3 regions of the Microbulbifer aggregans genome follow, and region 1 is predicted to be linked to each of the others. Evidence: predicted binding sites of a transcription regulator. Region 1 holds the regulator's gene; each other region holds the start of a gene.
The links. The regulator FNR, encoded in region 1, switches genes on or off when oxygen is low (the NO sensors DNR and NnrR bind a similar motif). The targets are predictions, from matches to a motif close to TTGATNNNNATCAA.
Positions count from the first base shown of each region.

Region 2: AUP74_RS10445 (OmpW/AlkL family protein) is a predicted target of FNR. The motif match lies at 1,692-1,705, and genes of this name have one in related genera.
Region 3: AUP74_RS03710 (DUF3149 domain-containing protein) is a predicted target of FNR. The motif match lies at 4,927-4,940, and genes of this name have one in related genera.

Region 1 is NZ_CP014143.1:364,013-373,985, reverse strand. Features, by position in the region: gene AUP74_RS01635 (methyltransferase) at 1-853, shown strand, start outside; gene ettA (energy-dependent translational throttle protein EttA) at 944-2,608, opposite strand; gene AUP74_RS01625 (enoyl-CoA hydratase/isomerase family protein) at 2,796-3,902, shown strand; gene mmsB (3-hydroxyisobutyrate dehydrogenase) at 3,978-4,877, shown strand; gene hemN (oxygen-independent coproporphyrinogen III oxidase) at 4,964-6,331, shown strand; gene fnr (fumarate/nitrate reduction transcriptional regulator Fnr) at 6,400-7,134, shown strand; gene AUP74_RS01605 (SpoIIAA family protein) at 7,131-7,562, opposite strand; gene AUP74_RS01600 (hemerythrin domain-containing protein) at 7,608-8,180, opposite strand; gene AUP74_RS01595 (hypothetical protein) at 8,408-8,656, opposite strand; gene AUP74_RS01590 (OmpW/AlkL family protein) at 9,025-9,708, shown strand; gene AUP74_RS01585 (outer membrane beta-barrel protein) at 9,934-9,973, shown strand, end outside.
Region 2 is NZ_CP014143.1:2,411,590-2,421,562, reverse strand. Features, by position in the region: gene AUP74_RS10450 (CoA-acylating methylmalonate-semialdehyde dehydrogenase) at 1-747, shown strand, start outside; gene AUP74_RS10445 (OmpW/AlkL family protein) at 854-1,678, opposite strand; gene AUP74_RS10440 (BolA family protein) at 2,204-2,512, opposite strand; gene djlA (co-chaperone DjlA) at 2,589-3,371, opposite strand; gene AUP74_RS10430 (sodium ion-translocating decarboxylase subunit beta) at 3,552-4,865, opposite strand; gene oadA (sodium-extruding oxaloacetate decarboxylase subunit alpha) at 4,887-6,668, opposite strand; gene AUP74_RS10420 (OadG family protein) at 6,734-6,970, opposite strand; gene AUP74_RS10415 (tRNA dihydrouridine synthase) at 7,199-8,200, shown strand; gene polX (DNA polymerase/3'-5' exonuclease PolX) at 8,304-9,973, shown strand, end outside.
Region 3 is NZ_CP014143.1:868,870-878,842, reverse strand. Features, by position in the region: gene ubiB (ubiquinone biosynthesis regulatory protein kinase UbiB) at 1-1,546, shown strand, start outside; gene hisI (phosphoribosyl-AMP cyclohydrolase) at 1,598-2,014, shown strand; gene AUP74_RS03735 (phosphoribosyl-ATP diphosphatase) at 2,007-2,357, shown strand; gene tatA (Sec-independent protein translocase subunit TatA) at 2,414-2,683, shown strand; gene tatB (Sec-independent protein translocase protein TatB) at 2,699-3,211, shown strand; gene tatC (twin-arginine translocase subunit TatC) at 3,208-3,951, shown strand; gene AUP74_RS03715 (esterase/lipase family protein) at 3,944-4,708, shown strand; gene AUP74_RS03710 (DUF3149 domain-containing protein) at 4,734-4,862, opposite strand; gene AUP74_RS03705 (MliC family protein) at 4,997-5,386, opposite strand; gene AUP74_RS03700 (hypothetical protein) at 5,441-5,698, opposite strand; gene AUP74_RS03695 (aminopeptidase) at 5,732-6,901, shown strand; gene dtd (D-aminoacyl-tRNA deacylase) at 6,808-7,245, opposite strand; gene AUP74_RS03685 (prolyl oligopeptidase family serine peptidase) at 7,344-9,455, shown strand; gene AUP74_RS03680 (SDR family oxidoreductase) at 9,772-9,973, shown strand, end outside.

The sequences.
Region 1 (9,973 bases):
AGGTTGCATCACCGAGCAGTCGGGTCCGCTGCTCGAATGGTGTGCCGGTAAGGGACATCTGGGCCGTCTGATTGCCTCGGTGGATGGCAGACCGGTGACGAGTCTGGAATGGCAGGCGCAGCTCTGTCACGAAGGTGAGGCGTTGGCACAGCGCTCCGATGTTTCAATGCGCTTCGTGCAGTGCGATGCCTTCAGTCCCGAGGCGCTCCAGTGGGTAAGGCGGGGTGAGCAGGCAGTTGCTTTACATGCCTGCGGGGATCTGCACACCACCCTGATGCGGCACTGGCGAAACAACAATGGTGCTTGCCTGGTGATCTCCCCCTGCTGCTATCACCTGATCAACAGTGAAGAGTTTGTGCCCATGTCTGAAGCTGGGTCCAGTGCCCAGTTAAGCCTCACAAAAGATGATCTGCACCTGCCGCTGCAGGAGACGGTGACCGCGGGAGCCGGTGTCCGCCGGCTGCGTGAGCTTGAGCTGCACTGGCGGCTGGCCTTCGACGAGCTGCAGCGGGAATTGCGCGGCGAGGATAGCTACCTGCCGGTGCCCAATGTGCGCAAAAGCCTGTTGAAGGAGAGTTTCTCCGCGTTCGCCCGCTGGGCGGCGGCGCGCAAGCAGCTGGATTTTCCTGTGGGGATCGATGAGGAAAAGTGGTTGGCCCTGGGGTTGCAGAGACTGCGCCGGGTACGACGCATGGAGCTGATGGCGCATATCTTCCGCCGGCCACTGGAATTATGGCTGGTGCTGGATCGCGCGTTGTTCTTGCAGGAGGGCGGGGCTGCTGTCGAGCTCGGCGAGTTCTGTGATTACAGCCTGACGCCGCGCAATATTCTGTTGCGTGCACGTAGCGGATGAGTCCCTGTGCACTGGCTCAGTGGGGCCGGGAGCCATCATAAAATCTGCCGATAAAAAGAAGCCCGCATTGTGCGGGCTTCTTGAGTCGACTCAGGTCTTCAGCTTTTTGTAGTGCATGCGGTGCGGAGCCGCGTCTTCACCTTTACGCTGGACGAAGTCCTCGTGATACTCGGTGTAGTTACCCTCAAAGAACACCACGTTGCTGTCGCCTTCGTAGGCCAGGATGTGAGTCGCTACCCGGTCCAGGAACCAGCGATCGTGTGAGATCACCATGGCGCAGCCGGGGAAACTCAGCAGGGCTTCTTCGAGTGCGCGCAGGGTTTCGATATCCAGGTCGTTGGACGGTTCGTCCAGTAGCAGTACGTTGGCGCCCTGCTTGAGGGTGTAGGCCAGGTGCAGGCGGCCGCGTTCACCACCGGACAGCTCGCCCACGCGCTTCTGCTGATCGGAACCCTTGAAATTGAAACGGCCGATATAGTTGCGCGAGCCTACTTCGTAGTTGTTGATCTTGAGCATGTCGTGACCGTCGGACACGGCTTCCCACACGGTCTTGTTGTCGTCCAGGTTTTCGCGGCTCTGGTCGACACTGGCGATCTGAACGGTTTCACCGATCTTGATCTCACCGGAATCCGGCTTTTCGGTGCCATTGATCATGCGGAACAGGGTCGACTTACCGGCGCCGTTGCCGCCGACGATACCGACGATGGCACCTTTCGGTACGCGGAAGGACAGGTTGTCGATCAGTACGCGATCGCCGAAGGCTTTGCTCACATTGACCAGTTCGATCACATTGTCGCCCAGGCGCTCGCCGGGCGGAATGTAGATCTCGTTGGTCTCGTTGCGGGCCTGGAATTCCTGGGACTGCATTTCTTCCAGTCGGGACAGGCGGGCCTTGTTCTTGGACTGGCGGCCTTTGGGGTTTTGGCGCGCCCATTCCAGTTCTTTCTGCATTGCCTTCGCACGGGCTTGCTCACCCTTCTGCTCCTGCTCCAGGCGCTTCTCTTTCTGCTCCAGCCAAGTGGTGTAGTTGCCTTCCCAGGGAATGCCGTGGCCGCGGTCCAGTTCCAGGATCCAGCCGGCGACGTTGTCGAGGAAGTAGCGGTCGTGGGTGATGGCCACCACGGTGCCGTCGAAGTCGTGCAGGAAGCGTTCGAGCCAGTACACACTCTCTGCGTCGAGGTGGTTGGTTGGCTCGTCTAGCAGCAGCATGTCCGGGCGGGACAGCAGAAGGCGGCACAGGGCCACACGGCGCTTTTCACCACCGGAAAGGTTGTTCACATCGGCATCCCACGGTGGCAGGCGCAGGGCATCGGCGGCTACTTCGAGGCGGTGCTCCAGGTTGTGGGCATCCCAGGCCTGGATGATGTCTTCGTACTGTTGCTGCTTCTTGGCCAGCGCATCGAAGTCGGCGTCCGGCTCGGCATAGTCGGCGTAGACCTTTTCCAGGCCCTGCAGGGCGTCGATGGCCTCGCGCATGCCGTCTTCGACGTTGCCGCGCACGGTCTTGGCCGGATCCAGCTGTGGTTCCTGGGGCAGGTAGCCGACCTTAATGCCCGGCATGGCGCGGGCTTCGCCGTTATAGTCCTGATCCACGCCGGCCATGATACGCAGCAGGGTGGACTTACCGGCGCCGTTCAGGCCCAGCACGCCGATCTTGGCGCCGGGGAAGAAGGACAGGGAGATGTCCTTGAGAATTTCGCGTTTGGGCGGCACTACTTTGCCGACCCGGTTCATGGTGTATACGTATTCAGCCATTTAAGGGTCCAGTTCGGGTTCCGTTGGAGTTCCGTATAAGAAAGACGGTTGGAATCGCTCAGAATTTGCGCGCAACTTATCAGGTTGTTGGAAAAGTGCAACCGGGCCCTTGCCGGGGCCCGGCTGACTGTAGGGTAGATGTATGTTTAACTCTTCTGCCCCTAGTTGCAGGAAATAATGAAGAGCGATGGATCAGGATCCCCCCGTATTGTTTTCCCGTCGTGGTGCGTTGGCGCTGGCGACCCTCAATCTGCCTAAGGCGCTCAATGCGCTGAACCTGGAAATGATCGAGCTACTGGACCGGCAGCTGCAGGAATGGGCGGCAGATGACAGTGTGGCCTGTGTCTGGATTGAGGGCAGTGGGGAGAAGGGCTTCTGTGCCGGTGGCGACGTGGTCTCCCTCTATAAAGCCTCCAATGGCTATGGTGAGGCGCCGGAAACGGAATACACCACCGAATTCTTCTCCCGCGAATACCGCTTGGACTACCGCATCCACACCTATTCCAAGCCGGTCGTGGTCTGGGGGAGCGGCATCGTCATGGGGGGCGGCATCGGCATTATGGCTGGAGCCAGCCACCGTATCGTCACCGAGCGCACTCGCATGGCCATGCCGGAAGTCACTATCGGCCTGTTCCCCGATGTGGGTGGCAGCTGGTTCCTGAACCGGATGCCCGGGCGCCTGGGGCTGTTTCTCGGCCTCACCGGGGCCCAGTTCAACGGCAGTGACTCCCTGTTTGCCGGGCTTGCGGATCGCATGATCGCTGACAACGAACGCCTCGCCACGCTGGATTCCCTGGCCGATCTGCCTTTCTCCGCAAACGAGGGCGAGAATCACCGACTGGTCAGCGACTGCCTGAAAGGGCTGGAGCTGCGCCTCGACCGGCAGCCGGCATCCAACCTGCGCGCCCATTACGACCAGATCCAGGTGCTGACGGACTTCGCCAGCCTGCCGGAGGTCTGTGACTCCATTATCAGCTACGAGGGTGAGGATGAGTGGCTGAACAAGGCCGCGAAAACCCTTGCCGGCGGTTCCCCCCTGACGCCCTGGATCGTCTGGGAGCAGTTGAGGCGTGGCCGCCACCAGTCCCTTGCCGAGGTGTTCCAGATGGAGCTGACTCTGGCAGTGAATCTCTGTGCCACTGGTCACTTCCGAGAGGGCGTGCGCGCACTGTTGATCGATAAGGACCGCTCGCCCCAGTGGCAGCCCGACAGCCTTAACGGGATCGACTGGAAAGATGTCGAGCATTGCTTCGAGCCACCCTGGCAGGGAGCGCATCCGCTGGCGGACCTCTAGGTTCTTCAAGCCGGTCCCGGGCTGCTCGTGAAGGAACTGAAGGAAATAAAAGAAATAAAGAGAGAGGAAAACCTCATGGAAAAAATCGCATTTCTCGGCCTGGGCAATATGGGTGGCCCCATGGCGGCGAACCTGGTCAAAGCCGGCTTTTCCGTGACCGCGTTCGACCCCGCCGCGCCGGCCCTGGCGCAGGCGCGGCAGGATGGCTGTGCGACGGCTGACAGTGCCCACGATGCGGTCAGTGGTGCCGATGCGGTGATCTCGATGTTGCCCAATGGCGGCATCGTCAAGGAGCTCTATCTGGGGGCGCGCGGGCTTCTGCAGGCATTGGATTCCAAGACGCTGGTCATCGACTGCTCCACCATCGCCGCCAGCGATGCCCGCCAGCTGATTGCCGCGGCTGACGAGCGGGGTATCCGTGCCATCGACGCCCCGGTTTCCGGTGGCACCGCCGCGGCGGCTGCGGGCACACTGTCCTTTATGTGTGGTGGCGAGGCAGCGCCAGTGGAGGCGGCGCGGCCGGTGCTGTCGGCCATGGGTGCCAACATCTTTCACGCCGGACCGGCGGGCTGTGGCCAGGTGGCCAAGATCTGTAACAACATGCTGCTGGCCATTCATATGATCGGCACCGCCGAGGCACTGCAGCTGGGGGTGGACAACGGCCTGGATCCGACGGTGCTGTCGGAGATCATGAAGGCCAGCTCCGGCGACAACTGGTCGCTGGACAAGTACAACCCCTATCCCGGTGTGATGGAGGGGGTGCCTGCCTCCCGGGGCTATAGCGGTGGCTTCTCTGTGGCGCTGATGCTGAAGGATCTGGGGCTGGCAATGGATACTGCCGCCGGTAGCGCCACTTCCACTCCCCTTGGGGCTCTGGCCAAGAACCTCTACCAGCTGCACGGCGGTGATGACGACAACCGCCGGCTGGACTTCTCCAGTATCCAGAACCTGTTCCGGCGACCTGCGGGCGACTGACTCGGCGGGCAACTTGATGTGTATCAAGAGGGAGCCCGTCCCGCCTCAGTAGGCTTGCACCAACGATTTACCACAGGTGTGAAGAAATGGTGCAGGCCGATTCCGTGCCCAGTGCGGCGCTTCTCAATCGCTACGGCTCTTCCTGTCCGCGCTACACGTCCTACCCCACTGCGGACCGCTTTGGGGCGCTGGGCGGGGCCGAGCCCTGGGCGGCGCTGAAAGATATACGCGCGCTCTCTCTCTATGTGCATATCCCGTTCTGCCGTTCCCTCTGTTACTTCTGTGCCTGTAACAAGGTGGTGACCCAGCAATATGGGCTGGCGTCCAGCTACCTGGAGCAGCTGCTGGCGGAGGCCCGCAGTTATCGCGACCGGGTAGCCGATGTCCCGGTCGTGCAGTTGCATCTGGGTGGCGGCACACCCACCTTCCTCAATGACGGCGACCTGCACCGGCTAGTCGAGGGGCTGGGGGAGACATTCAATCTCGGTGGCGAGGGGCGTGAATACGGCATTGAGGCGGATCCCCGTACTCTGGAGCTCGAGAGTCTCGCCACCCTGCGCGAGCTGGGTTTCAACCGCCTGAGCCTCGGCATCCAGGATTTTGACCTGACCGTTCAGCGGGCCATCAACCGTATCTGTACCGCCGAGCAGGTCCGGGAGCTGACCGACGAGGCGCGCCGGCAGGGCTTTGAGTCCATTTCCTACGATCTGATTTACGGCCTGCCGCACCAGAACCTGGATACGCTGCGGGGGACTATCGATCAGGTCATGGAACTGGCGCCGGACCGTATCGCCCTGTATCACTATGCCCACCTGCCTGAGCGCTTCAAAGCCCAGCGCCTGATCGATACCGACGCGGTGCCGGGTGCCGCGGAAAAGGTGGAGATGCAGCTGGCCGCGGTGCAGGCACTGGAAGAGGCCGGTTACGACTACCTGGGCATGGACCACTTTGCCCGTCGCGATGACAGCATGGCCAGAGCCGCCCGCGATGGCGAACTGCAGCGCAATTTCCAGGGCTATACCCTGATGCCCGCCGATGCGTTGGTGGGGCTCGGGGCCTCGGCGATCAGTTACAGCGCCGATGGCTACTGGCAGAATCATCACCGCCTCAAGGACTACAACGCGGCGATCGCCGAGCGGCGTTCCGCCGTGTTCCGCGGCTGGCAGCTCTCTGCCGATGACCGCCTGCGCCAGTATGTGATCATGGAGCTGATGTGTCGGCTCAGCCTGGACAAGTCCGAGGTGGCCCGCCGTGCGGGTGCAGCCTTTGACGACTACTTTGCCGCCGAGAGGGCGAGGCTGGAACCACTCAAGGCCGATGGCCTGATCGAGGAAGATGCCGATCGGCTGTGGATCACTCCGCTGGGGCGCTGGTTTGTACGCCACGTGGCTGCCGCTTTCGATGCTTACCTGGCCCGTCGGCAGGAAACGCCGCGCTATTCGAAGGTGATCTGATGGGTTGCGACAGCTCTGCGCCGAGGCGTTACAATGGCGCTTTATCACCCAGTGTCGATGGCCCGCCCATGAAAGATGCGCTCTCAGCGGTAAATTGCGGAAACTGTTCGGTCAGGCGACTGTGCCTGCCTGCGGACCTGTCTGCCGAAGAGATCGACCGCCTGGAAAAAATCACCGGCAAGCGACGCGTGTTGCGGGCCGGAGAGACCCTTTATCGGGCCGGCGATCCGTTTGCCAACCTGTTTGCAATCCGCTCCGGTAGCTTCAAGTCCACGGTTATCGCCGCTGACGGCGATACCCAGGTCACGCACTTTGCGCTGCCGGGAGAACTGCTGGGACTGGATGCTTACAGTGGGCGCATGCACTCGAGCTTTGCCGAGGCCCTGGAAGACAGTTCCGTCTGTGTGCTGCCTTTTGCCCAGTTAGAGGGGCTTGCCCAGGAGGTGCCGGCACTGCAGCACCAGATCTACAGCATCTTCTCGGAAGAGCTGAAAAAAGAGAACGAAACCCTGCTGTTGTTGGGCAAGCGCTCCGCCGAAACGCGCATGGCGGCGCTGCTGATGAATATTTCCAGCCGTTATTCCCGTCGCGGTTATTCCGCCACCGCTTTCGTACTGTCGATGCCGCGCACTGATATCGCCAATTATCTGGGGCTGACGGCCGAGACCGTCAGCCGGCTGCTGACCAAGTTCCAGCGCGAGAAGGTGATCGCCGTGCGCGGTCGAGAGGTGGAAATCCTCGATTTGATCGCACTCAGTGAACTGGCGGGCACTCACTGTAGTTACGAAGATGCCGGCGCCTAAGCGCCGGCCTTTTCCTCCTCTTCTTTATTTCCGCCGCTTTTTTCAGCTACTGACAGCCACTCTAGAGCGTTGCAACGCTCCTCGAAGTAATGGGTTTCCGCTGCGGTAAACCAACCGGCGACTTTGGTTGCCAGCTCCTGCCAGCCTTCAACTCCGATCACCGCGATATGGGAAAACTCGCTGCCATGGCGCAGGCCAAGTTTCAGGTCGTCCCACGCCGCGCGCAGTTCCCAGCCACGCAGTTCTGTCACATCCACCAGCGCCTTGACGCGCGGATTGGCGACGGCACTCAATGCGCTTTCCAGCATCGGCGTGATGATCTCGTAGTCCTCGTGCGTGAGCTTGCCTATCACCTTGATGTAGAGAAAGAACTCGGCGCCGATACGTTCGATTCCGATGGAAAGCCCGTGATTTTCAGTTTTGCTCACCGTCTTTTACTCCCTGTGTTGTTTTTTTTCCGCTAAAAAATTGATTCAGGCGCTGGCGCGTTCGGGTTCGTAGAGGTCAACGATGTAGTGATGCAGGGATTCATACAGCCTTTTGAGGTCTGAGCTGAACAGAGGGTCCTGCTGGTTTCTTATCTGTGTTTCCACGTGCTTCCAGTCTTCTGTAGTGAGCATCGCTGCCAGCTGGGGGAATATGTGCTGGTTTTCCCGCTGCATATGGGCCCGCTGAAGCTGCAGGTAATCGCGAGTGGCGCGCAATAACCGGCTGCGCTCTACGGCCGCATCGTTGGCGACGGCATAGAAGAGCGCGCTCATGCGCCGGGTGGCGGCTGTGATTGAGCGGTGTTCCCTCTGGGTAATCTCAATTGCCTCGCGATCTGCATCGGGCTTTTCCAGTAGCCGCTTCATCGCCAGATCCTCAACCGGGTGATGCCAGCGATCCGGGTAGATGCTCATATAGTCGAGAGCATCCAGAATCAGGCTCAGGGTGTCGGGGTCCCGGTCCCGCCGTGAGAGGTCGCGCAACAGCCGGTCAAATGCGTTGAGCAGTTTCTGCATATTGTGATGGTCATCGCAAAGTTGGCGGTAGAGGTGGTGCATGGCGATCTCCCTTGGATGCAGCGCGAGTGGTTCAGCGTCATTCTGGAAGAGTGGAGTGGAGGGCACTTGACCTGGATCAACTGGCTCGGTGATCGGCGCCTGCCTCCCCTTGCCCGAGGATGTCGCCTGCGGCAGGGGGGAGTGGGTTACGGGGCAATGGCCGGCCGCCGAATAGAGCATCGGCGGGGCTTCTCAAAGCTCTGTGAAAGTGAAACTCTGATTGAAATTCAGAAGAAATAATCTTCCAGATCGATCTGCTGCCAGTCGTAGACCAGCTCTAGTTCTTCATTTGCTACCAGAATGATTTGCTGGGGTTCCAGGCAGTTTGAGCCGGCGATCTGTGAGATACAGCTGGAGCCCTGAACCGAGAGTCTCTGGCCGAGATAGTCCTTGTAATCCAGCTGGGGCATGGCGCTCAGGAATACGCGTTCACCGCTGTTGCTCGACAGGTAAAAGCGGTTTTCTTCTTTGTTCAATGTGCCGCTGAAAGTGTTTGTGTCTGTAGCCCGATTGCTCGTACAGGCGCTGACCAGTAGACAGGAAAGGAGAGGGATAATAATGCGCACGGTGTAGCCCCTTATTGTTTGTGATTATGTTTTTATCTTTTTCTGACATGGCGTTAATTGGCCGTAAGGCAGGGTAACGAGAAAAGGTGACGGGTTGATGGCGATTTTGTTGCAGCGATGCCGTCCCATTGATTTGCATCAAGAGCTCCGCCGCTGCGCCCTTTACTCTTTACCTGTCTCGCCCAGGTCGATGGCATCGACATAACAATAACCGGGTGTTTCCACAGGGGCGGGGCAATCTTTATCGATTGATCCTTTTCAGGTTTATGGAGAGCCCAATGAGATTCCTTGCTGCACTGGCAACTGTATTTCTATCTGCACCCGCACTGGCCTACCAGCCGGGCGAAGTCATTCTACGCACGGGGGCGGCCACGGTGAGTCCGGATGTGAGCTCCAGTGCACTCTCTCTCGGCGGTACAGAACGGGCTGGCACTGCGGTGGAGGTTGAAGACGGTTCCGCGCTCGGCATCACGACCACGCTAATGCTCACCAATCGCTGGGGTGTGGAGCTGGTGGCTGCGAGTCCTTTCAGTCACGATCTCGCGGTATCAGGCCTCGGTGAGAAATTTGATCTCGGTGAGGCGACGCACTTGCCGCCCACGCTGCTGGTGCAGTACTACCCGCAACTGCCGCTGGCCGATATCCAGCCCTATTTTGGCCTTGGGGTTAATTACACGATTTTTTTCGAAGAAGAAGTCAGTAGCGAAGCCAATAATCTATTTGCAACTCTTGGAGCTTCTGGCAATGCCGATATCTCCCTGGAGGACTCTGTCGGTCTGGCAGCGGAAGCGGGTGTGGATTTTGCCTTTGGCGCGGACAAGCGCTGGTTGTTCAACCTGTCTGTGTGGTGGATGGACATCGATACCGATGCTGAGGTGAAAGTGCCCGGTGTTGGATCGATTACGGCAGAAGTTGAAGTGGACCCGCTGGTCTATATGGCCGGTCTCGGTTACCGGTTCTGATTCCCCGAACCATCGGCGTCTGACCCGGGTAGTTACCCGGGTCTTTGCTTTTCGGGCCCGCAAAAAAGGCTCCGCGCCTCCGGAACCAATCGAGTCAGCCGGTAGTCAGAGAGAGCCCTGCGGCGTTTACTGCGCACGATTGTGACTCTGGTAACTGTTCTGCGGGATAAAACGCGGCTAGAATCCGCGCAAAATTTCTTGGACAACAAGTATTGGGGAAATCCTATGCGTAAGATTGCTACCGGCGCCGCTGCGCTGCTGCTGG
Region 2 (9,973 bases), 1.8 Mb from region 1:
AACCACGCCCTCGTCATGCCCGATGCCGATCTGGATAACGCCGCCAGCGCACTGATGGGCGCCGCTTACGGCTCCTGCGGTGAGCGCTGCATGGCCATCTCGGTGGTGGTTGCTGTGGGCGATGCCACAGCCGATGCGTTGGTCGAAAAACTCAAGGCGCAAATCGCTGGACTGAAAGTGGGTGACGGCCGCGACAACACCAATGACATGGGCCCACTGGTCACCCGCCCCCACCTGGAAAAAGTCACCGGTTACATCGCCAAAGGCGTGGAAGAAGGTGCTGAGCTGGTGATTGATGGCCGGGGATTGAAAGTGAAGGGCTTCGAAAGTGGCAACTACCTGGGTGCCTGCCTGTTCGATAAGGTGAAGCCGGGCATGGTGATTCATTCCGAGGAAATCTTCGGGCCGGTGCTCTGTATCATGCGCGCCGACACCATGCAGGAAGCCATGCAGATTATCGATGACCATGAGTACGGTAACGGCACCTGTATTTTTACCCGTGATGGTGAAGCTGCACGTTACTTTGCGGACAATATCAAGATTGGCATGGTCGGCATCAATGTGCCTCTGCCGGTTCCGGTGGCCTACCACAGCTTTGGCGGCTGGAAACACTCCCTGTTTGGCGACCTGCACGCCTACGGGCCGGACTCGGTGCGCTTCTACACCAAGCGCAAGACCATCACCCAGCGCTGGCCCGCGAGCGACCTCCGCGAAGGGGCCCAGTTTTCATTCCCCAGCAATCGATAGGGGGCGGGCCTTTTGAGAGAGTAAGGGGCAACACCCAAAGCGCTTTCTACAGACATGAAAAAAGGCGCCGAAGCGCCTTTTTCCCCATCCTTGGAAGTGCGGGCAATCAGAACTTGTAGCCCACACCGACAGTCCATACCCAGGGCTCCGGGTCAAACTCGGATCTGACCGAGTTGTAGAAAGTCCGGATTTCCTGCGGGTCATCCTGGGTCAATCCTTCGACCGCGTAGTTGAGCTGGGCATCAAGCTCGGTATCGTCATAGCGCACGGCGGCATTCACCAACCAGTTGCTCTCACGACCAAGGATGATGTCGACACCCACCTGGCCAGTCCAACCCCAGCTATCGTTAATGCTGAAGCGGGCTGGGCCAATGGCATCGGCGTTATCCGCCAGATACTCGTTGATGACCTCGCTGGTGTTGACGCTGTCGAAGTCCGTGTAGACAGCACCGAAGCCAACATAGGGCTGGATCCAGGATTCCTTACAGACCGGGAACCAGTTCACCGTCAGCAACTGGGTGGTTCTGTCGAGATCCTTGTTGTCCAACTTACGACGAAGGATTTCCTCTCCGTCCTCGATAAAGCGGACATCGTGGCTATGGCCAGCCTCACCGTCATACTGGTACTCGATACCGAAGTGATCGATCGGCATGACCATGGCACTGAACTGCCAGGACCACTCGGAATCCAGGTCGTACCGCAACCCGGTGAACTCGGGGAAGATATCCGGGTTCCGCAGGTTAACCGAGGTGTCATCCGGGTCCACATAGGCACCACCCAAGCGGAACACAACAGTGCCTGCTTCATAGATGGGGGCCGGGCCCGAGGGCATCGGTGGCGCGTAACCCGAGGGTCCCGCCAGTGCCTGCTGCGCTCCAACCATGGCGGATACAGCAAGGGCCAGAGGTGTCAGAATGCGCGTCATTTTCATAGGTGATACTCCATTGATATTCGGCAAATTGAACAGCAATTAACCCAATCACCTTCAGCATAGACACGAAAAAAAACAGCTGTAGAAAAAACACCCAACTTCACTGCCCCATCGTGGAACTTTTGCGTAGTAATGGCACCCATTCTTCTTTTTTGGCGCGCCATTTATTTTTTTGTCGTTGTTTTTGTTTATTAATTCAGCTGACAGACAGGAAAAAAAGGCACCTAATTCATTAAAAATCGAGGCTGAGCTGTCAGCCAAGTACCGATTTGCCACCAATATTTTCAACTTGAAGCGCAATTTCCCAAGTCAGATCCACGCGCGCTCGCAGCTAAGAATTGAAGTTGGGCGGGGAGACCTGCCGGAGCGAAGAGGAGAGAAGAGGAGAGAAGAGGAGAGAAGAAACATCGTCTGGACGACGATAGATAAGCCAGCTTTGGCGTCAGACGGGAAACCGTTCAAGGCCAGTTTGCCGCGGGAAGATCGAGCCTCCCCGCGGCAAAGACAAGAAGAAAAGAGAAAGGGTCAGGACTTCTTCTCACCACCCAGGCACTGCGGGCTTTCCGGCGCCTGCCCCTGCCACTCTTCCGGACTGAAGATATGCAAAGCCAGGGCATGAACGGGGCCCGCCATTTCCTCGGCCAGCACGCCATACACTTTTTGATGGCGCTGCACTTTACGCAGCTGATCGAACTGCTCGGAAACCAGCACCACACGAAAGTGCATCTCAGAACCCGCCGGTACATTATGTAGATGGCTCTCACACTGCACATCGATGTGTACCGGAGCAAACTCCGCCACGAGTTTTTCCTCAATCTGTTTTGCAAGGCTCATGCTGCTATCTCACGCTACTTCTTTGATCTGGGAAATGGCCCGGGCGCAGTGCCCGGCTTGATCGGGAAATGCATCGTCACGCGGTCTCGGAGGCTGCAGAGCGCTTGCGCGCAGCTACGATTGTCTCGTAAGCCACGGTCACGCTCTTCATCTGATCCTCTGCATGGCGCAGGAACTCGTCGGGCAGCCCCTTGGAGGCGATCTTGTCCGGGTGGAACTCTGCAGCCTTGCGACGGTAGGCCAGCTTCAGCTCCCGATCACTCACGTCCGGTGCACAGCCCAGCACCGCGTAGTGCTGCTCCAGGCTGACCGCGGAACTGGCGCCACGATTGCCAAACTCGCCGGCCATCGCAGAGAAGATGGATTCATGCAGGCCCAGGTAAGCGGGGATCCGGCGCAGGATCTCCTCCTCCGCACGGTGCAGCTGCCCGTCTGCATGGGCAACGGCGAACAAGAGGCGGTATACGACCTCACGCATCGCCTGGTTGCGCACCAGCTGCCGGTATTGCTTGGCGTAGTCGTAAATGCTGTAGGAGTCGGTTTTGGCGTTCTGGAAGATGCGGATCGCTTCGGCGCGCTCCTCCTCACCGAGGCGCAGGTTGTTCTTGATGAAATCGTCAATCAGATCGACTTCTGCCTTCGACACCTGCCCGTCGGCCTTGGCCATCTTGGCCAGCATGGAGAACAGCGTGACAATAAACACCGCCTGCGCGCCATCTCGATTGAGCTTGGCGGTAGCACCGACATTGCGCAGCCCCGAACCAAACGAACTACCGATCCAGGCGCCGAGCGCCGCGCCGATAGGGCCACCAAACACCATGCCGATACCGGCGCCAATCCCCGCTCCCAACCAGGACATTACCTCTCCTTCGGGCGGCCGCTGGCGCCCCAGTGAACAAAAAACGCGCCCATCATACCACGGCTACGTCAGCCCACTGATACCCGGTCGACCAGCAGGTCAGCGCCCAACAGCTACTGCTGAACGCAGGCAATAAAAAAGCGGGCCGAAGCCCGCTCTTTACACGTTTAGATTGCAGGATCAGCCTGTCATCGCCCGCACCATGGTGATCATCACACCGGCGGCAACGGCAGAGCCGATCACCCCCGCCACGTTGGGGCCCATGGCGTGCATCAACAGGAAGTTGTGCGGATTGGCCTCGAGTCCCAGCTTGTTGGAGACCCGCGCCGCCATCGGCACTGCCGAAACACCAGCAGAGCCAATCAGCGGGTTGACCTTGTGCTTGCTCACAAGGTTCAGGAGCTTGGCCATCAGCACGCCAGCGGCTGTACCGATTGCAAATGCAATTATACCCAGCGCCAGAATGCCCAGCGTCTTGGGGTCCAGAAACTTGTCTGCCGCCAGCTTCGAGCCCACAGACAGCCCGAGGAAGATGGTGGTGATATTGATCAGTGCGTTCTGTGCCGTGTCTGACAGGCGGGAAACCACCCCGCACTCGCGCATCAGGTTACCGAAGCAGAACATACCGAGCAGCGGTGCCGCATCCGGCAGGAACAATGCCACCAGAATCAGTAGCAGCAAGGGAAAGGTGATTTTCTCGCGCTTGGTGACATGGCGCAGCTGCACCATTTCAATACGTCGCTCTTCCGGGGTGGTGAGAGCGCGCATAATCGGCGGCTGAATCAGCGGCACCAGCGCCATATAGGAATAGGCGGCGACGGCAATGGCACCGAGCAGGTCTGGCGCCAGCAGGCTGGAAACATAAATCGCCGTGGGGCCATCCGCACCGCCAATGATACCGATCGCCGCGGCATCGGCGATGGAGAAATCCATGATCCCTGCTGCCGACAGTCCTACCGCCCCAAGGACCGTGGCAAAAATTCCGAACTGGGCCGCGGCGCCGAGAAACAGGGTACGCGGGTTGGCAAGCAGCGGACCGAAATCCGTCATGGCGCCGACGCCCATGAAAATCACCAGCGGTGCAACGCCGGAGGCGATGGCCACGCTATAGAAGTTGTACAGCATGCCGTTGTTGTAGCCGGCATCCTGCGCCAGCACAGCGGCCTGCGTCTGCACGGAGGCCGGGGCATTGCCGAGTGCCTCTTTCATGGCCGTGGTAGAAGCCAGATTTTCCAGCCCCAACAACTGGGCCAACTGCAGCAGCACGCCACTGTCTCCGGCCACAACGGCAGTCTCAGCCGCTGACAGGGCCAGGTGGGCGCCGGGAATATTGGCCAGGATACCGCCGAAGCCGATCGGCACCAGCAGCAGGGGTTCAAAGTTCTTGCGGATGGCCAGGAACAGCAGCCCCAGGCACACCAGAATCATAACGAACTGGCCCGACGCCATTTGATAGGCGCCGGAGGACAGCCAGAGATTTAACAGATTATCCACGAGCGACTCCTTTCAAGGCCTTCACGCGATCGACAGCAGGGCATCGCCCACCGCCACGGAGTCGCCCTCTTTGACCGACACAGTAGTGACGCTGCCGGCACGGGGCGCGCTCACCGCGGTTTCCATTTTCATGGCCTCCAGCACCACGATCGTCTGCCCCTCGGCGACCTGGTCACCAGGCTTGACCAGCACCTTGAATATGTTCCCGGCCAGAGGCGCCGAGACGGGCTCACCGCCACTGGCAGCAGCCGGAGCAGCGCCGGCTGCCGGGGCAGCGGATGCCGCCGCCATATTGGTCACATCACCGCCATCGTTGACGGTTACGCTGTAGGTCTTGCCTTCAACAGTGACGGTATACACCCCCTCGCCCCTGTCATTGGTGACGGCGTGCTCGGCCGCACCCGTGGGGACCGGCTCGAAGGCATCCGGATTATCGCGGTTCTTGAGGAACTTGAGGCCAATCTGCGGAAAGAGCGCATAGGTGAGTACATCGTCGATCTGGCGCTCACCCTCTTCCAGGTCGATATCTTCGGCACCGGCTTTTTCCCGCAATCCTTCGCTGAGTTTATCGAGTTCCGGGGACAGTAAATCGGCCGGGCGACAGGTCACCGGTTGGGCGCCCTCAAGAACACGAGTCTGTAGCTCTTTATTCACCTCTGCGGGCGTAGCACCATACTCGCCCTTCAGTACCGCGGCGGTTTCCTTGGAGATCGACTTGTAGCGCTCGCCAGTAAGGACATTCAATACCGCCTGGGTACCGACGATCTGGGAGGTGGGCGTCACCAGCGGAATGAAGCCGAGGTCCTCGCGCACGCGCGGAATCTCCTCCAGCACCTCGTCGAGGCGATCCGCGGCGCCCTGCTCGCGCAACTGGTTTTCCATATTGGTCAACATGCCGCCGGGAACCTGCGCCACCAGGATGCGAGAGTCGACTCCACGCAGCGAGCCCTCGAACTTCGCATACTTCTTGCGCACCTCGCGGAAATACGCCGCGATTTCCTCCAGCAGGTGAATATCCAGCCCGGTGTCGCGGTCAGTGCCCTCGAGAATGGCCACCAGGGTCTCGGTCGGACTGTGACCGTAGGTCATGGACATGGAGGAAATGGCGGTATCCACATTGTCGATACCGGCCTCGATGCATTTGAGCGCGGTAGCGGTGGAGAGACCGGTCGTGGCGTGACACTGCATGTGGATAGGAATATCCACGGCCTCCTTCAGGCGCGTAACCAGCTCATAGCCCTCGTAGGGGCGCAGCAGTCCGGCCATGTCCTTGATGGCAATAGAGTCCGCGCCCATATCCTCGAGCTGCCGCCCCAGATCCACCCAGAGATCCATGGTGTGGACCGGGCTGACGGTGTAGGAAATGGTCCCCTGGGCATGCTTGCCCTGCTGTTTTACCGCGCGCAGTGCAGTCTGCAGGTTGCGCATATCATTCATGGCGTCGAAGACGCGGAATACGTCAATGCCGTTCTCCGCTGCGCGCTCGACAAATTTTTCCACTACGTCATCCGCGTAGTGACGGTAACCGAGAATATTCTGGCCACGGAACAGCATCTGCTGCGGCGTGTTGGGCATCGCCTTTTTCAGCTCGCGAATACGCTCCCAGGGATCCTCACCCAGATAGCGAATACAGGCATCAAAAGTGGCACCGCCCCAGGACTCGAGGGACCAGAAACCCACCTTGTCGAGCTTTTCCGCGATCGGGAGCATATCGTCCAGTCGCATGCGGGTTGCCAGAAGTGACTGATGTGCGTCGCGCAAGACCACATCGGTAATTCCCAATGGTTTTTTTACCTCGGTCATGGGTCATCTCTCTCGGTAATTATTCTGAAAGGCTGCGTTGCTTACGGTTGCCCGTCGGAAGTTCTTTATTTATTTCGTTTGCGATGCTGATCAATAGCCGCTTTGGCGATAGCGCGCAGGCGCGCTTCGTCACCCAGCCCACTGGGGCGTGCGGAGGGAACGGGTTCCGTCTCTGGGAAATTGCGAACTATGATGCGGGACATGATGCCGGTGCCGATGACCAGCAGGAGCAGAAAAGAAAAAACAACACCCATACCGAAAAGCGTGATGTCCAATCCCTGTTGTAGTAGCGTCTCTTGCACTATTTTCCCCTATATCCGCAAAAGCGGCCGCTATTATCGTTACAACAACCTTTTAAAATCAAACACTTATTAGTTTCAGGCGCAACGATAAACGACCATTACAAATAGAATTATTACCGCCGAAACCAATTTCAAATCCGATGATGAAGGATATTACGGCGGAGCCACGGCAAGTGTTAAAATAGACGCCTGAAAAGCTTTATCCCGCAATTGCCATCCCGAACTCTTATGACCCGTGAGACACAAAATCCGCCACCCCGCATCTACCAGGCACCCATGGAGGGCGTCATCGACCACCATGTGCGGGCACTACTGTCCGGCATTGGCGGCATCGATATCTGTGTCACCGAGTTTGTGCGGGTCACCCATACCCGCTTACCGCGACGCGTCTTCAACAGACTCTGCCCGGAACTCGAGAATGGCGCAGTGACACCCTCTGGCACCCCGGTTCGGCTGCAGCTGCTGGGCGGAAACCCGGAATCGATGGCGGAAAATGCCGCCCGTGCAGTGGCTGCGGGGGCCAAGGCCATCGACCTCAACTTCGGCTGCCCGGCCAAATCCGTCAACAACAGCGATGGCGGCGCCTGCCTGCTGCAGAGCCCACACCGGGTTGAAGCCATTGTCGGGGCCGTACGCGGGGCCGTGCCGGACACCATTCCTGTCACCGCCAAGATCCGCCTCGGCTACCAGGATCGCTGCAGCTACATGGACAATGCCCGTGCGGCTGAGCACGGCGGCGCCAGTGAACTCGCCGTGCACGCCCGCTCCAAGGTGGATGGCTATCGCCCCCCAGCCTACTGGGAGTATGTCGGTGAGATCCGCGAGGCATTGTCGATCCCCGTCATTGCCAATGGGGACATCTGGACTGTGGAGGACTTCCGGCGCTGCAGGGAGGTCACCGGCTGTGAAGCCTTCATGTTCGGTCGCAGCCTGCTCGCACGCCCCGACCTGCCTCTGCAGATCAGGGCATTCTGTGCCGGCGAAGCTTACACCCCCATGCCGTGGCAGCAGGTCGTTTCAGTGCTTTGGAATTACTACTGCACCACCCGCGAGGAGTATCCGGCAAAGTACCTGGGTAATCGCATCAAGCAGTGGCTCGCTTACCTGAAAATCGGTTACCCCGAAGCGCAGCTCTTCTTCGAGGAGATCAAGCGCCACCGGGAGGCAGAGCCGATTGAGGCCGCATTCGCGCGACAGACGTCTGCAGAGGCAGCCACCGTCGCAGCCTGAGCAACAGCCTAAACACAACCGCCCTCCCTCCCGAATCAGGTCGAGGCCGCCTTCTATACTGCACCGGCAATAAAACTCACTCCCGAAGAACGAGCTGCCTGCCATGCCGATGCACAACAGCGAAATCGCCGATCGCTTCGATCGGCTGGCCGACCTCCTGGAGATCGAGGGCGCCAATCCCTTCCGGGTACGCGCCTATCGCAATGCCGCGCGTACCATTCGTGGCTACCCCCGCAGCATGGCTGACCTGCTCGCCGATGATGTCGACCTTACCGAGCTACCGGATATCGGCGACGACCTCGCCAAAAAAATCCAAATATTGGTGACCAGTGGTGAGCTCCCTCTGCTGGAGGAAGTGGAAGCGCGCACGCCACCGGCCCTCAGCGAGCTGATGAAAATACAGGGACTGGGTGCGAAACGGGTCAAAGCACTGCATGAGGCCCTGGGCATCGACAGTCTCGAGGAACTGCGGGAAGCGGTAGAAAATGGCAAGGTGCAAGAAGTGGAGGGCTTCGGGGAAAAAAGCGAAGAAAAGATCCGCCGGCGCCTGAAAAAATTCTCCGGCAATGAGCAACGCACCAAACTGATCGAAGCCGAACAGATCTCCACGCCGCTGGTGGAATATCTAGAAAAAGCCAGAGGCGTAAAAGATATCGTCATCGCCGGCAGCTACCGGCGACGCAAGGAAACCGTCGGCGACCTGGACATCCTGGTCACTGCCAAAGCCGACAACAACGTGATGGAGCATTTCACCGGATACGATGAGGTCGCAGAGGTCGACTCCCAGGGCGAGACCCGCTCCACGGTGTATTTGCGATCCGGGATGCAGGTTGATCTGCGCCTGGTCCCGCAGGTCTGCTTCGGTTCTGCACAGCATTACTTTACCGGTTCCAAGGATCACAATATCGCCGTGCGCAAGCTGGGCATGGAACGGGGCTACAAGATCAATGAATACGGTGTGTTTGAGGGGGACAAGCGCATCGCTGGCCAGACAGAAAGCTCGGTCTATAAAGCCGTTGGCCTCCCCCTGATCGCCCCGGAATTGCGGGAAAATCATGGAGAGCTGGACGCCGCTCGGGACGGCCGGTTACCAGACCTGGTCACCCTGAAAGACCTGCGCGGTAATCTGCACACTCATACCAATGCTACCGACGGCCACGATACCCTGAGAGCCATGGCCAAAGCGGCCATGGAATTTGGCCTTGAGTACCTGGCCATCACCGACCATTCCAAACACCTCACGGTGGCCCACGGCCTGAATGAAAAGCGCCTGCGCAGGCAGCTGGAGGTAATCGACAAGCTGAACGATGAGTTCAGCGAGTTGCGGCTACTGAAATCCATAGAGGTCGATATCCTCGAGGACGGCAAACTGGACCTTCCCGACAGCGTACTCGCGGAGCTGGATTTCGTACTCTGCGCCGTACACCACAAATTCGATCTGACTCAGGAGAAACAGACCCGGCGCATCCTCCGTGCTATGGACAGCCCCCACTGCCATATCCTGGCCCACCCGAGCGGGCGCCTGATCAACCGGCGGGAGGCCTACGACATTGACCTGAAAATGATTCTGGAAGCCGCCGCCGAGCGGGGGTGTGCCGTTGAGCTCAATGCACAGCCGGAAAGGCTGGACCTCACTGACGAGGGCTGCCGCATGGCCCGCGACCTGGGCGTAAAGGTCTCGATTGCCGCCGATGCCCACAGCACCCGGGGCTTCGACTACCTGCGCTTCGGTGTAGACCAGGCCCGGCGCGGATGGCTGGAGCCGAGGGATGT
Region 3 (9,973 bases), 500 kb from region 1:
GCCGAGCGCGGAGCGGCCGCTGTGGATACGACTGCTGTGGTCGCCGCTGCGCCTGCTGCCACAGCCGAAACTGAGCCGCGGCGCGCGGCTGCGCCGGGCCCTGGAGGAGCTGGGCCCGATTTTCGTCAAGTTCGGCCAGCTGCTCTCGACACGCCCGGATCTGTTGCCTCCGGATGTGGTGGAAGAGCTGAACCATCTGCAGGACAACGTGGCGCCCTTCCCTTCGGACCAGTGCACTGCCCGCATCGAGGCAGCGCTAGAGGCCCCGATCGACACGCTTTTTGCCCAGTTCGACCGCACGCCGCTGGCCTCCGCCTCGGTGGCGCAGGTGCACGGCGCGGTGCTGCCCGATGGCGAATCGGTCGTGGTCAAAGTCCTGCGTCCGGGTATCGACAAGGTCATCCAGCAGGATCTGCGCCTGCTGGCGGTGATCGCCCGCTGGATTCGCCGTTATGTCCCCGATGGCCGCCGCTTGCGGCCGGTGGAGGTGGTGGAGGACTACCGTCACACCATTGAGGGCGAGCTGGACCTGGTGCGTGAGGCGGCCAATGCCACCGAGCTCAAACGCAATTTCTCCGGCTCGCCGCTGCTCTATGTGCCCGAAGTGCACTGGGACTACACCCGCGAGACCGTAATGGTGATGGAGCGCATCGACGGTATCCCGGTCACGGATCTGGAGCAGCTGCGGGCACAGAACACCAATATGCAGCTCCTGGCTGAGCGCGGCGTGGAGATCTTCTTCAAGCAGGTGTTCGAGCACAATTTCTTCCATGCCGACATGCACCCGGGCAATATCTTCGTCTCGCGCCAGCACCCGGAGCGACCGAAGTACATCGCCATCGACACCGCCATCGTCGGTAGCCTGTCACGCGAGGACCAGTACTATCTGGCCCGCAATCTGCTGGCCATGTTCCGCCGTGACTACCGTATGGTGGCGGAACTGCATGTGCAGAGTGGCTGGGTGCGTGCCGACACGCCCATCAATACCTTCGAGGCGGCGATCCGTGCCGTTTGCGAACCGATCTTCGAAAAGCCGCTGGGAGAGATCTCCTTCGCCCGGGTGCTGATCAGCCTGTTCCAGACCGCGCGCCGGTTCGATATGGCGGTGCAGCCGCAGCTGGTGCTGCTGCAGAAGACCCTGCTCAATATCGAGGGGCTGGGACGCCAGCTTTATCCGGAACTGGATCTGTGGAAGACTGCCCATCCATTTTTGGAGCGCTGGATGCGCGACCGCATCCACCCGCGGACGATTTTGGGCGAGATCAAGCGTTACGGGCCCGAGTGGCTGGAGAAGTTTCCCCAGCTGCCGCAGATGGTGTACTCGGCGCTGGACCAGTCGCGGGAAATGGCACCCCAGTTGCAGGCTATCGGCAGTGCGCTGGAGTCCACCAACCGGCGCGGTCGCAGTCGCTATCTGCGCCGCGCGGCCGCGGTGCTGTTGGCCGTGGGGGCCGCAGCGGTGGCTGCGCCCCAGTGGCTGGCCGCCCTGCCGCCAGCGGGAATCGCCATGGCGGTGGCCGCATTGGTACTGGTGCTCTGGCCCTGAAACATCGGGCCCTGCGCCAGCTGGCATGAGCGACCTACAATCAAGAGATAAGTGACAGGCAAAGCAGTGACCGAGGTTTCGACGGAAGACAGCTTGATCGACGCCGTGCGCTGGAATGAGGATGGACTGGTGCCGGCCATCGCGCAGGACGCCAGGACAGGCCGCGTGCTGATGATGGCGTGGATGAACCGGGAGTCCCTGCAGCTGACCGCCGCCGAGGGCCGGGCTGTCTACTGGTCCCGTTCCCGGGGCAAACTGTGGCGCAAGGGCGAGTCGTCCGGACACGAGCAGCAGATCCGCGAGATCCGCCTCGACTGTGACGGTGATACGGTATTGCTGGTAGTGGAACAGCGCGGCGGTATCGCCTGCCACACCGGCCGCACCAGCTGCTTTTACCGCGTACTGGACGGTGAGCGGTGGCTGGTCAACCAGCCGGTCATCAAAAACCCGGACGACATTTATGAGTGACGTACTGCGTGAACTGGATGCGGTGCTCGAGAGCCGCAAAAGCGCTGGCGATGCCGAGGCCTCTTACGTGGCCAGCCTGCATCGCAAGGGGCTGAACAAGATTTTGGAAAAAGTTGGTGAGGAAGCTACGGAGGTGATTCTCGCCGCAAAGGATGCCGAGCGCGGCGGTGACCGGCAGGCGATGATCGCCGAGACCGCCGACCTCTGGTTTCACTCCCTGGTGATGCTTTCTCACCTGGGGGCCGATTCACAGGACGTATTGCGCGAACTGGGGCACCGTTTCGGCCTCTCGGGCCTGGAGGAAAAGGCCTCGCGCTCTGCCACGCAGGAGCAAGGGCAATAACAATAGCGAACGGCGCCCTGGGGCACCGGAATAACTGGATCTTGAAGGAGTAAGTTATGGGTTTTGGCGGCATCAGTATCTGGCAGCTGCTCATCATTCTGGTCATCGTGCTGCTGCTTTTCGGCACCAAGCGTCTGAAAAATCTCGGCGGTGACCTGGGCGGTGCGATCAAGGGCTTCAAGAAAGCCATGAAGGACGAGGGCAAGTCCGAGGACGCCGAGGGCGAGGACAAGCCCAAGGAAACCAAGCGCCTGGAACATGAAGAGGCGGAGAAGCCGAAATCAGAGTCCGAGCAGCACAAAGACAAACAGTCCCACGACAAATAAGCCGAGAGCGCACGCGTGTTTGATATCGGTTTTTTTGAGCTGTTACTGGTAGCAGTTGTCGGCCTGCTGGTGGTGGGCCCGGAGCGGCTGCCGGATGCGATACGCACCACGGCACGCTGGTGGTCCGGGCTCAAACGCACGCTGCACAACGCTCGCGAGGAACTTGAGCGCGAGGTGGGTGCCGACGACATCCGCCGCGAGCTGCACAACGAGCGTATCCTTCGTGAGCTGGAGGAGGGCCGCCGGGAGCTGGAGGCATCGGTGCGGGAGCCGCTGGCCGAGGGCACGCTCGAACGAGAAGACGTCGAGCTGCCGGAAACCTCTCGCGCCGAGGCATCGGACTACCTCCCTGAAGACGAAAGGCGGATAGGAGGCTCGGATCACCTTCCCGAGGATGAGGAGGAGCTGGAGGACCCGGAGTACCCCGAGCACTTGCACGATCACGGTGATCCGGAATTCAATCCCCACCATCCGGATCACTTCACAGACGAGCCCCGCTCACCCAAGGACGAAGACAAATCCGCATGAGCGAGCAGAAGAATCAGCCCTTTATTGACCACCTGATCGAATTGCGCGACCGCCTGCTCAAGACGCTGCTGGTCGTGGTGGTGATCTTCGTCTGCATGGTGCCGTTTGCGTCGCAGATTTACGACTTTGTCGCCGATCCCCTGCAGGACCGCCTGGTGGAGGGTGCGGGCATGATCGCCACCGAGGTGACCTCGCCCTTCTTCACGCCCTTCAAGACCACCTTCATCCTGGCGTTTTTTATCGGCATCCCTTACGTCCTCTATCAGGCCTGGGCCTTTATAGCGCCCGGTCTGTACCAGAACGAGAAACGTCTGGCGGTACCGATTCTGGTTTCCAGCGTGGTGCTCTTTTACGCAGGTATGGCGTTCGCCTATTACGTGGTGTTCCCCATCCTGTTTGATTTCTTCATCAGTTCCGCCCATTCCGATATCAAGGTGCTGCCTGATATCAGTCGTTACCTGGACCTGGTGCTGAAGCTCTTTTTCGCCTTTGGGTTTGCTTTTGAAATTCCAATCGCCACAGTGCTGCTGATCTGGAGCGGGGCCGTGGATGCGCAGACGCTGGCGAAGAAGCGCCCCTACGTGATTGTGGGCTGTTTCCTGATCGGGATGTTGCTGACACCTCCGGATGTGATTTCCCAGTCGCTGCTGGCGATACCCATGTGGCTGCTGTTTGAACTGGGGATTCTGATCGGTCGCTGGATCAAGCGGAAACCCGCGGAAGAGGAGGCGGATGGGTAAATCCCATGTCGGGTGCCGCTGGGCGATATTGCTCGCAGTCGTCGCATTGCTGCTCGGTCAGCATGGTGTCCGGGCCGGCGAGCCAGTCCCCTGTGTCATCCTGCTGCACGGCCTGACCAAGGACGCGGATAGCATGCAGCCGCTGGCGGAGCGGCTCACCGCGGCGGGCTTCCTGGCCGTCAATGTGGAGTTCTCATCTCGTCAGGCAGGCATCCCCGAACTCGCCGGCCCCACGGTTGGCGCAGGCCTGGCACAGTGCCACGCCGCCAATGCGCAACCCATCAACTTCGTGACCCACTCTCTCGGCGGTATTCTGCTCCGTTACTACTACGAGAATCGCCCTGGCGAAGGGGTGCATCGGGTAGTCATGATGGGGCCGCCCAACAATGGCAGTCGCATCGGCGATTGGCTCGATCACATCCCCTGGATCAAGGACGTCAACGGACCCTCCGGCCGTCAGTTGGGTACGGGTCCTACCAGCGTGCCATTGCAACTGGGGCCGGCGCCGTTCGAACTCGGCGTCATCGCCGGCAGCCGCTCACGCAATCCCATCGCATCCGCCATCCTGCGGGGGAAGGATGACGGTCGCATCACGGTCGAGAGTGCCCGGCTTGAGGGCATGTGCGGGTTCAAGACCCTGCCGCTGACTCACGGCGAGATCATGGCAGACCCGGAGGCCATCCGGCAGGCGCTATTGTTCCTGCAGCGTGGGCACTTTACCGGTGCAACTGCCGAGGCTTTCGATTGCGGTTTCTGACAGGGTTTTCACCTTGGCACAGGGCTCAGGCGCCCTCGTCCATCTTGCGCAACACCATGCGGGTGATGTAGGCGGCCATCAGCAGGATAAAGCCGATAATGCCGAGACTCAGCAGGCCAGAGAAGCTGGTGAAGAGGTCAATCAGGGCAGCCATGATGCTAACTCCAACATTGGTCACTTAACTTGCGACCAGTGTAGGGCTGCCCTCCGGAGTCCGATTGACCTGGATCAAATGGTGTTCAATCAGCTGATTTGTTGAGGCCGGGTACCGGGCCCGGGGAGTGGGTATCAGGAGCGCGACTCGCCAGTAGAGCCATGCTGTACGCTCTCACAGTCACGTAGTACCACTTCGAATTCCCGCTCACCGTTTGCCCGCAGGGACAGCATCCCGGAGTGGCCCTTGGTGTGCCAGCGGTAATTTGGATGCCCCTTGTCGGCAACGAACAGTACGCCGGATGCCGCCGGCTCCTGGTGCATGGGGACGAGTTTGTTGTCGAAGGTCAGCATGGCCATGGAAGGGCCGGATTCCGGCTTACCATATTTGACCTGCAGGCGCGTTCCATCCGCGCACTCGTAGTTGATGGTCCGTATCTCGGTGTCGATTTCGCGGCCCCCACCCTCACAGGCGCTGAGGAGCGGTAGGGAAAGGATCAGGGCGGCGCAAACACGGCGTAGCATGAACAGTCCAGAATAGCGTCTTGCAAAAGTTACCCGGCTTTGAGCGCGAGAAAGCTAAAAAATTCCCGCTATGCTGATGAAAACCAGCGCACCGAGGGCCAGATAATAGATCTCACGGTGCTGACGCCACCGGGGCGCGAGGCCGATCAGGGCAACTGGCGGTAGAAAAAGCGCCGCGAGGCCAAACAGCGTGCCCTCCCGAAATCCGGCGACGATCAGGCGCAGCCAGCCGATAGCAGCGAACACCAGCGCGAAGACCGTCAACACGGCGGCCACAGGCGGTATCCCGTTGGCGGCGGCTGCCGGTTCCATGGTTGCCCTCCCCGAAACTGACCAGAAGAAAGAATGGATTACCAAGTGTATAACAGCAGGGAGCAGGCCAGCGGAGGTACGCGTTGGCGCCTGGCCGTCCTCCTCTTCGCATTCACGGTGCTGCATGGCTGCGAAACCGCCGGGTACTATGCCCAGGCGGCGACGGGCCAGGTACGGATCCTCGCCGCGCGGGAGCCCATCGAGGATATCGCCGCCGCTCCGGAAACGGACGAAAAGCTGCAACAGCAGCTGACTCTGGTGCAGGCCATCCGGGCTTATGCCTCCGGCGAACTGAAACTGCCGGTGGGACGGGCCTACGGCGCCTACGTCAAGCTGGAAGACGACTATCCGATCTGGAACGTGCTGGCGGCACCGGAGTTTTCCCTCAAGCCCAAACGCTGGTGTTATCCCATCGCCGGCTGCGCCAGTTATCGGGGTTATTTCCGCAAGGCTTCGGCCCGTGACAAGGCAGAGGAACTGGCCAAGGAGGGCTTCGATATCTATCTGGGGCCCGTGCCGGCCTACAGCACTCTGGGTTGGTTTGACGACCCGATCATGTCGAGCTTTGTCCACTGGCCACCGGAACGGCTTGCGGGGCTGCTGTTCCACGAGCTGGCCCACCGCAGGGTGTATATCTCGGGTGATACCCAGTTCAATGAGAGCTTTGCCACCGCCGTTGCCCAACTGGCACTACCGGACTGGCGCCGGCGGCAGGGGATCGATGGGCCGGCAGCCAACCGCATCGCCGAGGCGAAAGCAGTCAATGCGTTGATGATGACGACCCGGCAGCGCTTGCAGGAGATTTACGACAGTGACCGGTCCCGGGCGATCCAGCGCCGGCAAAAAGCCGAGACGCTGGCGCAACTGCGTCACTGCTACCGCGAGCTATCCGCCGGCTGGTCCTATCCGGATCGCTACCGCGCCTATATCGAGAAGACCAACAACGCCACGCTGGCATTGGTCTCCGAGTACCAGTCGCGCGTGCCGGCCTTTCAGCAGCTTTACAAGGAAAGTGATGGCTGGGAAGACTTTTACCGCAACGTAGAGCAACTGGGGCAAAAAGGAAAAAAAGCGCGCAATCAGCGGCTCGATGCCCTGGCCGCGGCCTATCAGGATTCCAGCAGGAAAGTCACCGGCCCATCATTCAGTAGCGAGACCTGCATGTCGGCGGCGAATACACCGCTGGCAACCGGCGACAATTGAGCGCGGGCGCGCTCGACAAAATGGTCATACAGGCTCTCGGCCTGCGCCGGGCTGGCCCCCTTACTGAAGCTCGGGCGCAGGCCGCGAGCAGTGTCTGCCACCAGGGTAAACTGGCTGACGACAAGCAGTCCGCCGCCGGCCTGCTGCACGTTGAGGTTCATGCGGCCGCTGTCGTCGCCGAACACCCGGTAGTGCAACACTTTTTGCAACAGCTTGTCGGCTGTGGTGCGGTCATCCCGGGCCTCTACGCCCAGTAGCAGCAGCAAACCGTGTTCGATGGCGCCAACTGTTTCTCCCTCCACGTCCACACTCGCGTGGCGGACGCGCTGAATCAATCCTTTCACCGCAGACTCTCCTCCAACCTTCACCGTGCTGTGGCCCCGGCCTGAAAAATGCCCTAGATTACCCAACTGTTTGTCGAGAAAAAACCGGGACCGATCTCATGAAGAAACAACTGATGGCACTGGCTGCTGGCGCCTTGACCTGTGCGGCAGCGTTCGCCACGGGCGACTACCCCGAGACGAAAACAGTGGCCCAGAAAGATGGTTATTTCGGTACAGAGGTGAGTGACCCCTATCGCTGGCTCGAAGACCTCGAATCCGAGTCGGTAGACAAGTGGGTGGCGACCCAGAATGAATTCTCCCTGCCGACCCTGAAAGAGCTGCCGGGCTGGCAGAAGATTAATGACCGCCTGACCGAGCTCTGGCAGTACGAGCAATACGGCGTGCCGTACAAGAAGGCCGGCAAGGTCTTCTACGAATACAACGACGGTACCTGGGACCAGAGCATCTTCTATCGCACCCAGGATCTGCGCAAAGAGAAGCCGAGTGCCATCCTCGACCCACGCAAGCTGAGTGAGGACGGCACAATCGCCGCCAAGCGCTACGCCGTAAGCCCCGAGGGTCGCTACCTGGCCTACGGAACCTCTGATGGCGGCACTGACTGGACCGATTATCATGTCCGCGACCTGGACACCGGCAAGGACCTGGAAGACGTGCTCACCGGGATCAAGTTCAGTGGCGTCAGCTGGGCCAAGGATGAATCCGGTTTTTACTACAGTCGTTATCCGTTCAACGCTGACGGCAGTGCCGATGACAGCAAGCAGGTGGCTGTCTATTTCCACAAGCTGGGTCAGCCGCAGAGTGCCGACGAACTGGTGTACGAGATCACTGATCATCCCACCCGCAACCCCGACGCCCAGTTGAGCGACGATGAGAACTACCTGGTGTTCACTATCTTCGATGGCTATGACAGCAATGCCGTTTACCTGCGCGACCTTCGAGAAAAGAATGGCAAAGTCGTTCGTCTGCTGGATGACTGGGATGCGCTCTATACGTACCTCGGTAACAGCGGCAAAACTTTCTTCTTCGAGACCAATGCCGACGCAGCCAACGGCCGAGTGATCGCCGTCGATCTGGATAAGCCCGGCCGTGAAAACTGGAAAGAACTGGTCGGTGAAAAGAAAAATGCGTTGCAGTCCGCCAGCCTGGTGGGCGAGCGCCTGGTCCTGCACTACCTGGAAGATGCCAAGTCCAAGGTGGTAGTCACCGATCTCGCTGGAAAACAGCAGTACGAATTGAAGCTGCCGGGAATGGGTACCGTCGAAGGCTTCTACGGTGAGCCGGACGATCCGGAGACCTATTACGCATTCAGTAACTTCCTTACGCCGCCGGCGATTTACAAGCTGGACGTACAGACCGGCGAGAGCGAAAAAGTAAAAACACCGGATTACCCGGCAGATTTCTCGGATTTCACTGTCAGCCAGCATTTCTTCAAGAGTAAGGACGGCACCCGTGTGCCCATGTTCCTGGTCCATCGCAAGGACATGAAGCGCGATGGCAGCAACCCGACACTGCTATATGGTTACGGTGGCTTCAATGCCGCCCAGCTGCCCCAGTTCTACACCCGTTTTGCCGGGTGGCTGGATATGGGTGGCACCCTGGCCATGGTTAACCTGCGCGGCGGCAGTGAGTACGGCGCCGACTGGCACAAGGCGGGGACCAAGACGCAGAAGCAGAATGTCTTCGATGACTTCATCGCCGCGGCTGAGTGGCTGATCGATGAAAAGGTCACCTCAAAAGAAAAGCTGGCCATCATGGGACGCTCCAATGGCGGCCTGCTCGTCGGTGCAACCATGGTTCAGCGCCCGGACCTGTTCGCCGCTGCTCTGCCGATTGTGGGGGTGCTGGATATGCTGCGTTACCACACGGCATCCGCCAACGCGCGCCAGTGGTCGAGCGATTACGGCCTGAGCGAAAACAAGGAAGAGTTCGAAGCCCTGCATGCCTACTCACCTGTGCATAACACCGAGAAAGGCAAGTGCTATCCGGCCACACTGATCACCACCGCCGACCGAGACGACCGAGTGGTGCCCTGGCACAGCTATAAATTCGCCGCCGCCCTGCAGCGGGATCAGGGCTGTGAGAATCCGATTTACCTGGCCGTGGAAACCCGCGCGGGCCACGGTGCTGGCAAGCCGGTATGGATGCAGGTGGAGGACTTTACCAATCAGTATGCTTTCCTGGCGGATCAGCTGGGAATGGATATCGACTGAGGGAATCATTGTATCGGCAAATCATCAGGAGATGGCGTCCGGTCTATTCCGGGAAATAGCCGGGCAGGCAAATATTTCCCGGAAAAGCTCCGGTGTCCTCCTGATGGTCTTGGTGAAATCCAGGCTGAAAGATTGGGAGCCAAAAAATTTGCATGGCTCCTTTTTGCGTCGGCATGCTGTGAGAGTATGGATTCAGGCAGGACTGGGCAGCGTCTAGGGGGGATATTGTGCCGATCAGGTTTTCATATTTGAGGTGCCCAAATTTCCCGCTCCGCCTTTTTTCATAATTAAATAAACATACGCAGGGCTTCTCCTAATGAAACATGCTTTCGTCACCGGCGGTACCGGATTTCTCGGCGCCAACCTGATCGAGCAATTGATTGCGCGGGGCTGGCGGGTCACTGCCATGCACCGGGAGGGCTCGGATACCCGATTGGCGAAATCACTGGGCGCGGAGCTGGTGCCGGGCAGTCTGGATGATGTCGAATCCCTAACTAGCGCTGTGCCGCAGGGCGTGG